2 regions of the Streptomyces sp. NPDC104106 genome follow, and region 2 is predicted to be linked to the other one. Evidence: predicted binding sites of a transcription regulator. Region 2 holds the regulator's gene; the other holds the start of a gene.
What was found. The regulator HspR, encoded in region 2, represses chaperone genes until heat shock. The targets are predictions, from matches to a motif close to TTGAGNNNNNNNNNCTCAA.
Positions count from the first base shown of each region.

Region 1 (7,781 bases), on a different contig from region 2:
CAGCAGCGTGGCGATCATCGAGAAGACCGTGATGAAGCGCAGCTCGGTCTTGGTGTGCACCGCGATCATCGACAGACCGGTGGTGATCAGCACCGAGATGACGACGAGCGCGCCCAGCTTGGTCTTGATCGAGAACGGGCGCACCCGGCCCCAGGGTTCCTCACCGGGGGCCCCGGAGCTCCTCCGTGCGGCCTGGCGCCCGTCCGCGCTCATGGCGTCGGTGTCTCCAGGGCGTAGCCCACGCCGTGCACCGTGCGGATCCGCTCCGCGCCGATCTTCCGGCGCAGCGCCTTGATGTGGCTGTCGACCGTGCGGGTCCCGGAGGCGTCCGCCCAGTCCCACACCTCGGCCAGCAGCTGCTCCCGGGAGAGCACCGCACGCGGGGTGTTCGCGAGGCACACCAACAGGTCGAACTCGGTCGGCGTCAGGTGGACGTCCTCGGACTTCACCCGCACCCGGCGCTGCGCGTGGTCGATCTCCAGCTCGCCGAGGCGCAGTATGCCGGAGCGCGGAGTCGTGGCGGCGAGGGCCGCCCGCTCCACCCGGCGCAGCAGCACGTGCACGCGCGCCGCCAGCTCCCGCATCGAGAACGGCTTGGTCATGTAGTCGTCCGCGCCGACCCCGAGACCGACCAGCATGTCCGTCTCGTCGTCCCGTGCGGTCAGCATCAGCACCGGCACCGGCCGCTGCGCCTGCACCCGCCGGCAGACCTCGAGGCCGTCGAAGCCCGGCAGCATGATGTCGAGGATCAGCAGGTCGGGCTGCCAGGCCTCGGCCGTGTCGACCGCCGCCGGACCGTCCGCCGCGGTCTGCACGAGAAATCCCTCGGCACGCAGCCGGGCCGCGATGGCGTCGACGATCGTGGGGTCGTCCTCGACGACCAGCACCCGGCGCTGTGCGCCCGGGGTGCTCGTCGCCGCGCCGCTCTGGGAGGTGTGTGTCTGCTCCATCGCCCGCCCCTGCTTGTTGCTTTCCGGAATCCGTGGGGTGATCCCATGTCTGCGTTCGACGCTTGGTTGATCCGTTGAATGATCCGCGTCAGGGCAGCACATTACGGGGATCCGCCGCGCTGTCGCTATCCAGGGCGGACCCCGAGGTGCACGGCGTCCGGAACGCCCCGGGCAACCGGCACCTCTTCGGTACGCACCTGCTGGAACCCGGCATTCCGCAAGCTTCCTTCAAATTCCGGAGAGGGCCGGGCCGACCACACCGCGAGCACCCCGCCGGGCCTCAACACCCGTGCGCAGGAAGCGAGTCCGGCCGGGGAGTACAGGCTGTCGTTGCCGTCCGTGACCGTCCAGCCGGGTCCGTTGTCGATGTCCAGGCACAGCGCGTCGAACGTGTCCGATGTCTCATTGACGTAGGAGACGAGGTCGCCCTGGACCACCTCGGTGCGCGGATCGCCGAGCGCGCCGGCGGAGATCCGCCCGAGCGGGCCGCCGCGGTGCCAGTCGACGACGGCGGGCTCCCGCTCCACCACGGTGATCCGCCCCCAGCGCGCGTCGGCGGCGGCGTGCGCGAGCGAGAAGCCGACGCCCAGCCCGCCGATCAGCACCGCCGGCGCGGGTCGCCCGTCCAGCGCGTCGTACGCCGCGTCGACCAGCAGCCGCTCGGAGCGGCCGTCGGAGGTGTCCATCAGGAAGCACCCGTTGGCGATGATCTGGAGCAGCGCGCCGTGCCGGCGCAGCACCACCTCGCCGTACGGGCCGGTACGGCGGTCGAGGACAACGGGGGTGTCGTACGCGGCAGTCATACCCCCATCCTGCTTGAACGGGCCTTGTCCGGCACGGGAATTGCCGATGACGGACGGCCGGCCCCGGTCCGGTGCGCCCGTCCGAGGGGCGTGCGCCGGGGTGCGGACGCGCGCAGAGCGTGAGAGGTTGCTGAGAAATGGCTCTCGCGTGGCGCCGGTCATAGACACGCGGCCCGTCGAGTCCCGATCGTGGGGCCCAACGGAAGGAGCGCCTCATCGTGGAACGGACCGCGACGGGCCCTGCGGCGGCCGCGTCCCCGCCCTCGACGGGCACGCCCCTGTCCGACGGCACGGCCACCGTGCCGGCCCCGGTGCTTCCGGACCTGCTCGACGGCATGCCGCGTCAGCGCGGCGCAGAGGAGGCCCCCGTTCCCGCGCGCGTGGCGGCGCCGCGCCCGAGTCTCGCCGCCCGTCTGCGCGGGCTGCGGCCGGCCCCGGACCCCGTCGCCCGTCTCCTGCGGCTGCTGCCCACCCCGGTCGGCACGCCCTTCACCTTCGGCTACGCGGCCGTCCTCGCGGTCACCTCCGCCGTCGCGGCGGTGGCCGATCCCGGCCTCGTGAACGCCCTCTACCAGGCCTCCAGCACGGACGTGGCGCATCTCGTGCGGTCACCCGCGGTGGTGCTGCTCACGAGCGCGCTGTGGATCGCGGGCGGGATCCTCTCGCCGTACACGGCCGCCTTCCTGCTGACGCTCACCGCGCTGGAACGCCGTATAGGCGGCGGACGGACGGCCTGTGTCTTCCTGGCCGGCCATGTCCTCGCCACCCTCGCCACCGAGGTCCCGGTGGGCCTCGCCGTGCTGGTGGGCCATCTGCCGTCCACGTCCCTGCACCGCCTCGACTACGGCATCAGCTTCGGCGTGGCCGCCAGCATCGGCGCCCTGTCCGGCCTGCTGTCCCCGTGGCTGCGCTGGCCCATCCTCACCGTGGTCGCCGGACTCCTCGTGAGCGACCTGACCGCGTTCGTGGACCCGATGACGGACTGGGGCCATCTGATCGCCCTGACGATAGGTGTGTTGAGCTGGCGCTTCGTACGCCGGTGGGCTCGCTCGGCCTGACGGGCCGTCCCCTCCCCCTGCGGGAACGTCCGCACCCTTCCCTGATCGCTCACAGCGAACAGCGCCGTGGGAACACCGGACCATGCCCAGAGGTTGAGTCGGTACAGCTCAAGTTGACTGCCGAAGGGGAGATCATGGCTGCTGAGTCCACGGCGTTCACGCTCGTCCTGCCCGTGCTGCCGCTCGACGACGAGGTCGTGCTGCCCGGCATGGTCGTTCCGCTGGACCTGAGCGACGCCGAGGTGCGCGCCGCGGTGGAGGCTGCGCAGGCCGCCGCCCGGTCGGCGCCCGGAAAGCCTCAGGTCCTGCTCGTGCCGCGCATCGACGGCACGTACGCCAAGACCGGTGTGCTCGGCACGGTCGAGCAGGTCGGCCGGCTGGCCGACGGAGACCCGGGGGCTCTGATCCGCGGCCGCGCCCGGGTGCGGATCGGTGCCGGTACCACCGGCCCCGGCGCCGCCCTGTGGGTCGAGGGCGCCCGGATCGAGGAGAGCGTGCCGGAACCGATGCCGGGTCATGTCGCCGACCTCGTCAAGGAGTACAAGGCCCTCGCCACCAACTGGCTGAAGAAGCGCGGCGCCTGGCAGGTCGTGGACCGGGTCCAGGCCATCGAGGACGTCTCCGCGCTCGCCGACAACTCCGGCTACTCGCCCTTCCTGACCATCGAGCAGAAGGTCGAACTGCTGGAGACCGCCGACCCGGTGGCCCGGCTGAAGCTTGCCACGCAGGCGCTGCGCGACCACCTCGCCGAGCAGGACGTGGCCGAGACCATCGCCAAGGACGTCCAGGAGGGCGTCGACAAGCAGCAGCGCGAGTTCCTGCTGCGCCGTCAGCTGGAAGCCGTCCGCAAGGAACTGCGCGAGCTGAACGGCGAGAAGGAGGGGGAGGAGTCCGACGACTACCGCGCCCGCGTCGAGGCCGCCGACCTGCCCGAGAACGTCCGCGAGGCCGCCCTCAAGGAGGTCGACAAGCTGGAGCGGTCCAGCGACCAGTCCCCCGAGGGGTCCTGGATCCGCACCTGGCTGGACACCGTCCTGGAGATGCCGTGGAACGAGCGGACGCAGGACGCCTACGACATCCAGGGCGCCAAGGCGGTCCTGGACGCCGAGCACGCGGGCCTGGAGGACGTCAAGGAACGCATCACCGAGTACCTCGCGGTGCGCAAGCGCCGCAACGACCGCGGCCTGGGCGTCATCGGCGGCCGGCGCGGCGGCGCCGTCCTGGCCCTCGTCGGGCCCCCCGGCGTCGGGAAGACCAGCCTGGGCGAGAGCGTGGCCCACGCCATGGGCCGCACGTTCGTCCGCGTCGCCCTCGGCGGCGTCCGCGACGAGGCCGAGATCCGCGGCCACCGCCGTACGTACGTCGGGGCGCTGCCCGGCCGGATCGTCCGCGCGATCAAGGAGGCCGGGTCCATGAACCCGGTGGTCCTGCTGGACGAGATCGACAAGGTGGGCTCCGACTTCCGCGGCGACCCGGCGGCCGCCCTGCTGGAAGTCCTCGACCCGGCCCAGAACCACACCTTCCGGGACCACTACCTGGAGGTCGAACTCGACCTGTCCGACGTGGTCTTCCTGGCCACCGCCAACGTCCTGGAGGCCATCCCGGAGGCGCTCGCCGACCGTATGGAGATCGTCCGGCTCGACGGCTACACCGAGGACGAGAAGGTCGTCATCGCCCGCGACCACCTGCTCCCGCGCCAGCTGGAGCGGGCCGGGATCGACAGGGACGAGGTCACGATCGACGAGGGCGCGCTGCGCAAGCTGGCCGGCGAGTACACGCGCGAGGCGGGCGTGCGCACCCTGGAGCGCTCCATCGCGCGCCTGCTGCGCAAGGTCGCGGCCCAGCACGAACTCGGCGAGCGGGAGCTGCCGTTCACCGTGACGGACGCCGACCTGCGCGCCCTGATCGGCCGGCCGCACCACGTGCCCGAGTCCGCACAGGACCCGGCCGAGCGCCGTACGTCCGTGCCCGGCGTGGCCACGGGCCTCGCGGTCACGGGAGCGGGCGGCGACGTCCTCTTCGTGGAGGCGTCCCTGGCCGACCCCGAGACGGGCGCGGCGGGCCTGACCCTGACCGGGCAGCTCGGTGACGTGATGAAGGAGTCGGCGCAGATCGCGCTCAGCTTCCTGCGCAGCCACGGCGCCGAACTGGAACTGCCGGTGGCCGACCTGAAGGACCGGGGCGTGCACATCCACTTCCCGGCGGGCGCGGTCCCGAAGGACGGCCCGAGCGCGGGCGTCACGATGACCACCGCCCTCGCCTCCCTGCTCTCCGGCCGGCTGGTGCGCACGGGCGTGGCGATGACCGGCGAGATCTCGCTGACCGGCCGCGTGCTGCCGATCGGCGGGGTCAAGCAGAAGCTGCTCGCCGCCCACCGCGCCGGGGTGACCACCGTGATCATCCCCAAGCGCAACGAACCCGACCTGGACGACGTCCCGGCCGAGGTGCTGGACAAGCTCGACGTCCACACCGTGACCGACGTCCGCCAGGTCCTGGAACTGGCGCTCGCGCCCGCCCTGAACGGCGTGGCGCCGGAGATTCCCGTGGCGGCGTGACAGACGCCGCGGGACGACCGAGGGCCCGGGTCCCGTGAGGGAGGCCCGGGCCCTCGCCGTGGACGCCTTCCGGGGCGGCCCGCGAGGATCCGGGCCGGCCGGGCCGCTCAGGGGAGGAGCGACTGTTCCGCCCACACCGTCTTGCCGACCCGGTCGTGCCGGGTGCCCCAGCGCTCGGCGAGCTGGGCGACCAGCAGCAGACCCCGGCCGCCCTCGTCGAAGATGCGGGCGCGGCGCATGTGCGGGGTGGTGCCGCCGGCGTCGTACACCTCGCAGATCAGCGTGGCGTCCTGGTGGATCAGCCGGAGCTGGATGGGCGGGCGGCCGTAGCGGATGGCGTTGGTGACCAGCTCGCTGACCATCAGCTCGGTGGTGAACGCGGCCTCCGTCAGGCCCCACGTGGACAGCTGCTCGTCGGTGAGGCGGCGGGCGCGGGCGACCATGGCGGGTTCGTCCGCCAGCTCCCAGGCGGCCACCCGGTCCCCGTGCAGCGCGCGGGTGCGGGCGACGAGGAGGGCGATGTCGTCGTCGGGGCGTTGGGTCAGCAGCGCGGTGAGCACGTGGTCGCAGATCGCGTCCAGCGACCGGGCGGGCCGGGCGAGCGCGACGAACATCCTGTCCAGTGCCTCGTCGATGTCGTGCTCGCGGGCCTCGAACAGTCCGTCGGTGTAGAGGGCGAGCAGGCTGCCCTCGGGCAGTTCCGTCTCGGCGGCCTCGAAGGGCAGCCCGCCCAGCCCGAGCGGCGGTCCGGCCGGTACGTCGAGGAACCGGACGGCGCCGTCCGGAGCGACGACGGCGGGCGGCGGGTGCCCGGCGCGGGCCAGGGAGCACCGGCGCGAGACCGGGTCGTAGACCGCGTACAGGCAGGTCGTGCCGATGCCGCCGGGCGTGTCGTCGGAGGTGTCCTCGCCGCTCTCGTCGGCGGCGAGCCGCAGGACCAGGTCGTCGAGGTGGGTGAGCAGTTCGTCGGGCGGCAGGTCGACGTCGGCCAGGGTGCGGACGGCGGTGCGCAGCCGGCCCATGGTCGCCGAGGCGCGGATGCCGTGTCCGACGACGTCGCCGACGACCAGCGCGACGCGGGCCCCGGACAGCGGGATCACGTCGAACCAGTCGCCGCCGACCCCGGCCCGGGTGGCGGCGGGCACATAGCGGGTGGCGATCTCCAGGGCCGCCTGCTCGGGCAGGGTGTGCGGAAGCAGGCTGCGCTGCAGGGCCATCGTGGTGGTCCGGGCCCGGGCGTGCGCATGGGCGCGGGCGTGGTCGCGCGCCCGCCGCAGGGCCGCGGCCGCCCGGTCGGCGAGTTCCTGCGCCCGCCGCAGCTCCTCCGCCCCGAACGGCCCGCGCTCGCGCCGCCGGGCGAAGAGGGCCACGCCGACGGCGTCGCCCTGGGCGAGCAGCGGCACCGCGAGCAGCGCGCCCGCCCCGGCCGCCCGCAGCCAGGCCGCGCCCGGGTCCAGCGCCGCCCACTCGGCGACGGCCGGCTCCCGCGTGTCGAACAGCAGGGCCCGCCCCGCCACCAGACAGCGCCCGGCCGGCGACTCCGGCCCACACACCACCGCCTCCCCGGCCCCGGCTCCGCCCTCGGCATCGGCCCCGGCGGAAGCAGAGGCGGAGGCGTGGCCCCAGGTGCCGGCGCCTGCGTCGGCGCCCGGGTGGGGCCGCCCGCCGCTCGGTACGGCACGCAGCACGGCGCGGCGCAGGAGGAGGGGCCCGGCGGTGCGCGGGACGACCCTCTCGGCCCATGTGCCGGCCCGCTCGTCCTCCGCCCCGCTCGTTCCGCCTCCGGCGCCTCCCTCGGCCGTGGCCCTGCCGCCGGCCCCGCCGGCCCCGGCATCCTCGATCCCCCCGCCGCCCTCCGTCCCCTCCGCCTCCACCATCCCCTCCGTTCCCTCCGGCAGGGCGTCGAGCAGGTCGACCGTCATGGCGTCGGCCAGCTCGGGGACGGTGAGTTCGGCGAGGTTCCGGGCGGCGCGGTCCTGTTCCTCTTCCGCGTCGAAGGAGCCGGTGGGCGCCGCGCCCGGCATGCCGGCGGAGCCCTGGTCGGCGGGCTGGCGGACGGACAGGCTGACCGCCCGCACCCGGCCGTCGGCGTCCTTCAGCGGAGTGAACACGGCGCTGCCGCCCAGCTCCGCGCCGAGCCGCGCCCTGATCTCCTGCGGCCGGCCCGACTCCAGCGCACGCCGCATCGACCGGTCGGCCTCCTCGCTCTCGGCGCCGGGCACGATGAGCGGCAGCCGCAGCCCGCGCACCGCCGCCTCGGGCAGCGCGAGGGCGCGCTCCATCCGGCGGTTGACGCGCACCAGGCGCAACTCGGCGTCGAAGATGGCCAGCGGGTACGGCGACTGGAGAAACGTCCACTCCTCCAGCGGCTCGCCCCGCGGCGGCTGCGCGCGGGCCGGTACGGCGCTCACCACG
Region 1 covers NZ_JBVJMF010000005.1:130,235-138,015, reverse strand. The annotation lists gene ACZ60X_RS14235 (sensor histidine kinase) at 1-213, opposite strand, end outside; gene ACZ60X_RS14230 (response regulator transcription factor) at 210-950, opposite strand; gene ACZ60X_RS14225 (spermine/spermidine synthase domain-containing protein) at 1,076-1,753, opposite strand; gene ACZ60X_RS14220 (rhomboid-like protein) at 1,972-2,811, shown strand; gene lon (endopeptidase La) at 2,946-5,366, shown strand; gene ACZ60X_RS14210 (ATP-binding SpoIIE family protein phosphatase) at 5,474-7,781, opposite strand, start outside.
Region 1: the regulator HspR is predicted to act here: its motif matches at 2,905-2,923, upstream of lon (endopeptidase La).

Region 2 (7,781 bases):
CGCGTGCAGCCGGCGGCCGAGGCCGGCGTACCACTCGAAGGCGGCCACCGCGGAGCCCATCCGGCGCTGGCTCGCGCTGACCTCGTCGTAGACCCCGCGCAGCAGCCGGGTCATGACCTCCTGCGGGGAGGTCGGCACCAGCCAGTCCATGTCGTCGGGGTCCGGGTGCAGCAGGGCCAGCTCCAGCAGGCACGGCACCGTCTCGACGTCGGTGCGGGGCACCCGCCCGCGGCGCACGGCCCGGGAATACAACCGGTCGCCGGCCGCGCACAGTCGGTCGGCGCCGTGTGGATGCTCCTCCGCCCCGCGCCCGGCCATCACCCATTTCACCCCCGGTGTGCTGCCACTTCCGCAGCGCAACTATGCGCGGCGCCGACCGGGTCCGCAACACGGCTCGCCTCAACAGACCCACCGGAAAGGGGGGTTATGCCCGGATATCGACCGGGCTCCGCCGCGCGCCGTTGCAGGAAGCTGCGGCCTGCCCGCGCCCGGGCGCGGGCAGTTCCGCCCGGTCGCGGGCTACTTCAGGCCGATCGCCGCGCACGCCGCCTTGTACTTCGCCGTGCAGATGTCGCCCACCGTGTAGATGCCGTCCGCGACGACCGTCGCCTTGATGTTGCTCTTGGTCAGCGCGACCGGCTGGATGAGCTTGGCCGGGATGTTCTTGGTGGTGGGGCTGTCGGCCTTGTCCTGGGTGAGGGCGTCGAACTGGATGTCCTTGCCCTGGACCCTGGCGACGGCCATCTGGGCAGCGGCCTGGGCCTCGTCCGGGTACGACTTGTACACGCTCATGTACTGCTCGCCGGCCACGACCCGCTGCACGCCCTCGAGTGAGGCGTCCTGGCCGGTGATCGGGGGCAGGCTGGTGACGCCGGCCGCCTCCAAGGCCTTGATGACACCGCCGGCCATGTCGTCGTTGGCCGAGTAGACCGCGGCGATGTTGTGCTTGCCGATCTCGTTGATCGCCTTGGTCATGTTCGCCTCGGCGATCTCCGGCTTCCAGCCCGTCGTGTCGTACGACGCCGCGATGGTCACCTTGCCGTTCAGCTCGGAGAGCGCGCCCTCCTTGAACTGCTTGGCGTTCGGGTCGGTGGGCGAGCCGTTCATCATGACGATCTTCTCGGAGCTGTCGGCGTGCGAGCCGAGCGCCTCCAGGAGGGTACGGCCCTGCACCTCGCCGACCAGTTCATTGTCGAAGGAGACGTACGCGTCGATCGGGCCCTCGGCGAGCCGGTCGTAGGCGATGACCGGGATGCCCGCGTCCTTGGCCTTCTTCACCTCGTCGGCGATGCCGTGCGCGTCGACCGCGTCGAGCAGGATGACGGCGACCTTGTCGTCGATCATCTTCTGCATCTGCCCGGCCTGCTTGTCCGCGTTCGCGTCGGCGTTGGCGTACTCGACCTTGCCCCGGTTCTTGGTGAGCTGGGTGACCTGGGACCTGATGATGGGGTAGTCGAACTTGTCGTAGCGGGTGTTCGCCGTCTCCGGCAGCAGCAGGCCCACGGTGAGGTCGTCACCCTTGCTCGGGCTCGCGCTCGCGCCGCTCCCCGTCGCGTTCAGCATGCCGCAGCCGGCGAGCGAGACGGTCATCGTGGACGCGGCCACGGTTATGGCGATACGGCGCATGCGGGGGCTCACTTCGGGTGCGTTGCAGGTGTCTGAAAAGACAACGCGGAGGGCACACCCGGCGTCAAGAAGAACTACTTAACGAGTGCGCAACACCACGCTCCGCTGCGCCTGTGGAGGAGGAGCGCAATCGTCTTCAAACACCCTTTACGGGCTCTCCATCCAAGGGGAGTTCACGCGGAGGCAAAGAACGCGAAAGGGGCCGGGAGACCTCGCTGGTCTCCCGGCCCCTGCGCAGGCACCGCTCGTTTCCGGCCAGTTCAGTCGCGCTGCTGCCGCTTGGGCCGCCACACGACCAGCGCGCTGGTCTGCTGCACCTCCTGGTACGGCACGAGGTCACGGCGGTAGGAGGCGTGTACGGCGGCCTCGCGCTGCTGCATCGCGGCCGCTGCGCCGTCCAGGGCCGCCTGAAGCTCCGCGACGCGGGACTGCAGCGCGGCGACCTGGTTCTCCAGCTCGATGATGCGCTTGATCCCGGCCAGGTTGATGCCCTCGTCCTGCGACAACTGCTGCACCTGGCGGAGCAGTTCGATGTCACGGGCCGAGTAGCGCCGCCCCCGGCCGGCGGTCCGGTCCGGGGACACCAGGCCGAGCCGGTCGTACTGGCGCAGCGTCTGCGGGTGGAGTCCGGAGAGCTGGGCCGCCACCGAGATGACGTAGACCGGGGTCTCCTCGGTCAGTTCATACGGGTTACGTCGACGGCCGTCCATCTCTCTCTCAGTCTCCCTTCGCGGCCTCGAACAGCTCCGCCCGCGGATCGTCGCCCGCGGTCGCCTCGCGATACGCCTCCAGCGCGTCACGAGCCTTCCCCGTCACGTCCTTCGGGACACGCACCTCGACGGTGACCAGCAGATCACCCCGGGTGCCGTCCTTGCGGACCGCGCCCTTGCCCCGGGCGCGCATCGTGCGGCCGTTGGGGGTGCCGGGCGGGAGTTTCAGCGTGACGGGCGGGCCGCCGAGGGTCGGCACCCGCACCTCGCCGCCGAGGGCGGCCTCGGGATACGTGACGGGCACGGTGACCGTGAGGTTGTCGCCCTTGCGGCCGAACACCGGGTGCTCGCCGACGTGCACGACCACGTACAGGTCGCCCGCCGGTCCGCCCCGCTCGCCGGGCGCGCCCTTGCCGCGCAGCCGGATCCGCTGCCCGTCGGTGACACCCGCCGGGATGCGGACCTGCATGGTGCGCGAGGACTTCGCCCGGCCGCTGCCCTTGCAGTCCGGGCAGGGGTGCTCGGCGATCAGGCCGCGCCCCTTGCAGTCGGGGCAGGGGTCGGTCAGGGAGAAGCCGCCGCCCGAGCCCCGGGCCACCTGGCCGGTGCCGACGCAGGTCGGGCACACGCGCGGTGTGCCGTTCTTGTCGCCGGTGCCCGAGCAGGCCTTGCAGGGCGCCTGGGAGGACATCCGCAGCGGCACCGTGGCGCCCTCGATGGCCTCCGTGAAGCTCAGCGTGACCTCGGACTCGATGTCCTGGCCGCGCCGGGGCTGGGTGCGGGTGCCCGCGGCGCCGCCGCGGTTGAACAGCCCCCCGAAGACGTCACCGAGTCCGCCGCCGAAGCCTCCGCCCTGGGTGCCGCCCGCGCCTCCGAAGAGGTCGCCCAGGTCGAAGTTGAAGGAGCCGCCGGCGCCCGGCCCGGGGCGGAAGCCGCCGCTGCCGAACAGGGCGCGGGCGTCGTCGTACTCCTTGCGCTTCTTGGGGTCGCCGAGGATGTCGTTCGCCTCGGAGATCTCCTTGAAGCGCTCCTCCGCCTTGGCGTTGCCCTTGTTGGCGTCCGGGTGGAACTCGCGCGCGAGCTTGCGGTACGCCTTCTTGATCTCGGCCTCGGTGGCGTCCTTCGGGACGCCGAGGACCTTGTAGTAGTCCTTCTCGATGAAGTCCTTGGTACTCATCCCCGACGTCCCTCCTTCCTGCTCTCAGTGATGACGTCAGCCCTCCTCCGGGCCACCGCTCTCCTTGTCATCGGCGGCGGAGGCCTTCTTCGCCTCGGACGTGTCGTCCTCGGCGGCCTCGGTCTTGACGGTCTGCGCGCCGGGCTGCGGCTCGGCGACGGCCACCCGCGCGGGGCGGATGGTGCGCTCGCCGATGCGATACCCGGGCTGCAGGATCGCCACGCAGGTCGTCTCGGTGACGTCCGGCGCGTAACTGTGCATCAGGGCCTCGTGGATGGTCGGGTCGAAGGGCTCGCCCTCCTTGCCGAACTGCTGCAGGCCCATCTTCGCCGCGACGGTCTCCAGCGACTCGCCCACCGACTTGAAGCCGCCGACCAGCTCGCCGTGTTCCCGTGCGCGGCCGATGTCGTCGAGCACGGGCAGCAGCTCGGTCAGGAGGTTCGCGATGGCGATCTCCTTGACCGTGACCCGGTCCCGCTCGACCCGGCGGCGGTAGTTCTGGTACTCGGCCTGGAGGCGCTGGAGGTCGGCCGTGCGCTCGTTCAGCGCGGTGCGCACCTGGTCCAGCTGGGCCACCAGGCCCGCGTTCTCGGTTCCGTCCCCGGCCGGGGCCGCCCCCTTCTCGGGGGCGGCCTTCGACTCGGCGTCGTCGGGGGTCGCGCCGGAGGGGACGTCGGGCTTCTCCTCGAAGCCCGGGGTCTCCTCCGACATCACGCGGCACCCTTCGGCTTGTCCTCGTCCACGATCTCGGCGTCGACGACGTCGTCGTCGGCCTTGGCCTCACCGGCACCGCCGGCGGCACCCTGCGCGGCCTGGGCGTCGGCGTACATGGCCTGGCCCAGCTTCTGCGAGACGGCCGCGACCTTCTCGGTGGCGGTGCGGATCTCGGCGGTGTCCTCGCCCTTGAGCTTCTCCTTCAGCTCGGCGACGGCGGTCTCCACCTCGGTCTTGACCTCGCCCGGGACCTTGTCCTCGTTGTCCTTGAGGAACTTCTCGGTCTGGTAGACGAGCTGCTCGCCCTGGTTGCGGGTCTCGGCGGCCTCGCGGCGGCGGTGGTCCTCCTCCGCGTACTGCTCGGCCTCCTGGCGCATGCGGTCGACCTCGTCCTTCGGCAGCGAGGAGCCGCCGGTGACGGTCATCTTCTGCTCCTTGCCCGTGCCCAGGTCCTTGGCGGTCACGTGCATGATGCCGTTGGCGTCGATGTCGAAGGAGACCTCGATCTGCGGGACACCGCGCGGGGCCGGCGGCAGACCGGTCAGCTCGAACATGCCGAGCTTCTTGTTGTACGCCGCGATCTCGCGCTCGCCCTGGTAGACCTGGATCTGCACGGACGGCTGGTTGTCCTCCGCCGTCGTGAAGATCTCCGAGCGCTTGGTCGGGATCGTGGTGTTGCGCTCGATCAGCTTGGTCATGATGCCGCCCTTGGTCTCGATGCCGAGGGACAGCGGGGTGACGTCGAGGAGCAGGACGTCCTTGACCTCGCCCTTGAGGACACCGGCCTGGAGCGAGGCGCCGATGGCGACGACCTCGTCCGGGTTCACACCCTTGTTGGCCTCCTTGCCGCCGGTCAGCTCCTTGACCAGCTCGGCGACGGCGGGCATGCGGGTGGAGCCACCGACGAGCACGACGTGGTCGATGTCGTTGATGGAGATGCCGGCGTCCTTGATGACGTTGTGGAACGGCGTCTTGCAGCGCTCCAGCAGGTCGGCCGTCAGCTGCTGGAACTGGGCGCGGGTGAGCTTCTCGTCCAGGTGCAGCGGGCCCTCGGCGGACGCCGTGATGTACGGCAGGTTGATCGAGGTCTCGGTCGAGGAGGACAGCTCGATCTTCGCCTTCTCGGCAGCCTCGCGCAGACGCTGCAGAGCCATCTTGTCCTTGCTCAGGTCCACGCCGTGGCCGGACTGGAACTGCTTGACCAGGTAGTCGACGACGCGCTGGTCCCAGTCGTCACCGCCGAGGTGGTTGTCACCGTTGGTGGCCTTCACCTCGACGACGCCGTCGCCGATCTCCAGCAGGGACACGTCGAAGGTGCCACCGCCGAGGTCGAAGACGAGGATCGTCTGGTCGTCCTTGTCGAGGCCGTAGGCGAGGGCGGCGGCGGTCGGCTCGTTGACGATGCGCAGGACGTTCAGGCCCGCGATCTCGCCGGCCTCCTTGGTGGCCTGGCGCTCGGAGTCGTTGAAGTAGGCCGGGACGGTGATGACCGCGTCGGTCACCTTCTCGCCCAGGTAGGCCTCCGCGTCCCGCTTCAGCTTCTGCAGGATGAAGGCGGAGATCTGCTGCGGGTTGAAGTCCTTCCCGTCCAGCGCGATCTTCCAGTCGGTGCCCATGTGGCGCTTCACCGAGCGGATGGTCCGGTCCACGTTCGTGACCGCCTGGCGCTTGGCGACCTCGCCGACGAGCACCTCACCGTTCTTGGCGAAGGCGACGACGGACGGCGTGGTCCTGGCGCCCTCGGCGTTGGTGATGACGGTGGGCTCGCCGCCCTCCAGAACGCTGACGACGGAGTTAGTCGTGCCCAGGTCGATGCCGACCGCACGTGCCATGGTTGATTCCTCCAGCTGACTTGAGTGGAACGGACTCAAGTGTGCACGACTCCCTCCGCGGGGTCAACAGACCTGAGTCGGCACGACTCAAGTCTTATCCGCTCCTTACGCGCAACTGGCTCGTAACCTGGCCGCTGACCTGCATGGATTCCGTCCTCCGGGAGCGCTGGGCAGGGATGCGAAGGAGTACGACGACGGTCAGCAGCACCCCTCCGGCCACCCACAGGGCGGCCTCCTCCGCCGTCCACCCGGTGTGCACGAGCACCCCCACGAGCACCGTGGAGAAGGCGCCCGCGCCGAGCAGCACGACTGAGCCGGGCGTGGTGAGCCCGAGCCGCCGCAGCCGGTGCGCCAGATGGTCGGGGCCGCGCCGCAGCAGCGGGCGCCGGGCCAGCCGCCGCGCGAGCACGACGAGCAGGGCGTCTGCGGCGGCGACCGCCCCGAAGCACGCCAGTACGGCCGCGGTCGGCGCGAGCCCGTACCCCGCGCGCGTGAGGACGAGCGAGGCCGACAGCAGGAAGCCGGTGAAGAGCGCGCCGCAGGCGCCGAGTCCGATCCGCGCGGGGTGCCAGTTGTGCATCAGGAAGCCGGTGAGGGCGGCGGCCAGAACGCTCAGCACCACGGCGAGCCCGTCGAGCACCTCGGCGGCGGCACAGGCCCCGGCCCCGAAGGCGGTGACGACGCCGACGGTCCCCGCCAGTCCGTCCGCGTGGTCGAGCCCCTTGAAGGCGAGGGAGGCGGCGACGATCCAGCCGACGGCGAGGATCCCGCCCGGTACGCCCGTCTCGTCGTAGGGCACCACGAAGGCCGCCGCCACGGCCGTACCCACCACGAGCACGCGCGCGCGGAGCCGCCACACGTCGACGACCAGGCCCAGACCGGCGAGCGCGGCGGCCACGCCCAGCAGCCGGCCGACCCCCTCCCCGAGCGGGGCGATCCGGGTCCACTCGCCGGCCCAGGTGACGAGACAGGTGACGGTCACCACCGCGAGCCCGCCGAGCAGCGGCAGTCGGCGCTGCACCCGCCGGTCGACGATGCCCGCCCGCAGCGCGGGCCCCCGCAGCAGCGCCGCGAGCAAGGCGGTGAGCAGGAGCGCGGTGGTGGCGGCGGTGATCCCGTAGAGCACTGCTCCACGGTAGGGGCGAATGTAGCAATTCGGTATGAATAACACGATCCGATTGCCGCTCGGCGACCCAGATCACCCCGTGCTCTACTGCATCCCGACGGAAGATGGAGGTAGTCTCGGACGGACTCCATAAGTTACCGCTTAGTAATGTCGCCCAGCTAACTCAGGCCGCCTCAGGAGCCCCAATGCAACTCGCCGCGATCATCGTGTCGCTGGTCCTGATCGTGGTCGGCGTGGCACTGTTCGGCCGCGCCCTCCTCCAGATCTACCACTTCATGCGGATGGGCCAGCCGATTCCGGCCGGGACCCGGACCAACGACCCCGGACAGCGCACCCTCACGGTGGCCAGGGAGTTCGTCGGTCACACCCGGATGAACCGCTGGGGCGTCATCGGGGTGGCGCACTGGTTCGTGGCCATCGGCTTCTACACGCTGCTGCTGACGATCGTCAACGCCATCGGCCAGCTGTTCAAGGCCGACTGGGTGCTGCCGGTCATCGGCGACTGGGCGCCGTACAACATGTTCGTCGAGTTCATCGGCACCACGACCGTGCTCGGCATCGCGGTGCTGGTCGTGGTCCGCCAGCTGAGCAGGGCG
Region 2 covers NZ_JBVJMF010000011.1:313,616-321,396, forward strand. The annotation lists gene ACZ60X_RS26260 (helix-turn-helix transcriptional regulator) at 1-318, opposite strand, end outside; gene ACZ60X_RS26265 (sugar ABC transporter substrate-binding protein) at 520-1,626, opposite strand; gene ACZ60X_RS26270 (heat shock protein transcriptional repressor HspR) at 1,887-2,336, opposite strand; gene dnaJ (molecular chaperone DnaJ) at 2,344-3,513, opposite strand; gene grpE (nucleotide exchange factor GrpE) at 3,550-4,224, opposite strand; gene dnaK (molecular chaperone DnaK) at 4,224-6,059, opposite strand; gene ACZ60X_RS26290 (MraY family glycosyltransferase) at 6,154-7,185, opposite strand; partial or broken gene ACZ60X_RS26295 (Fe-S oxidoreductase) at 7,371-7,781, shown strand, end outside.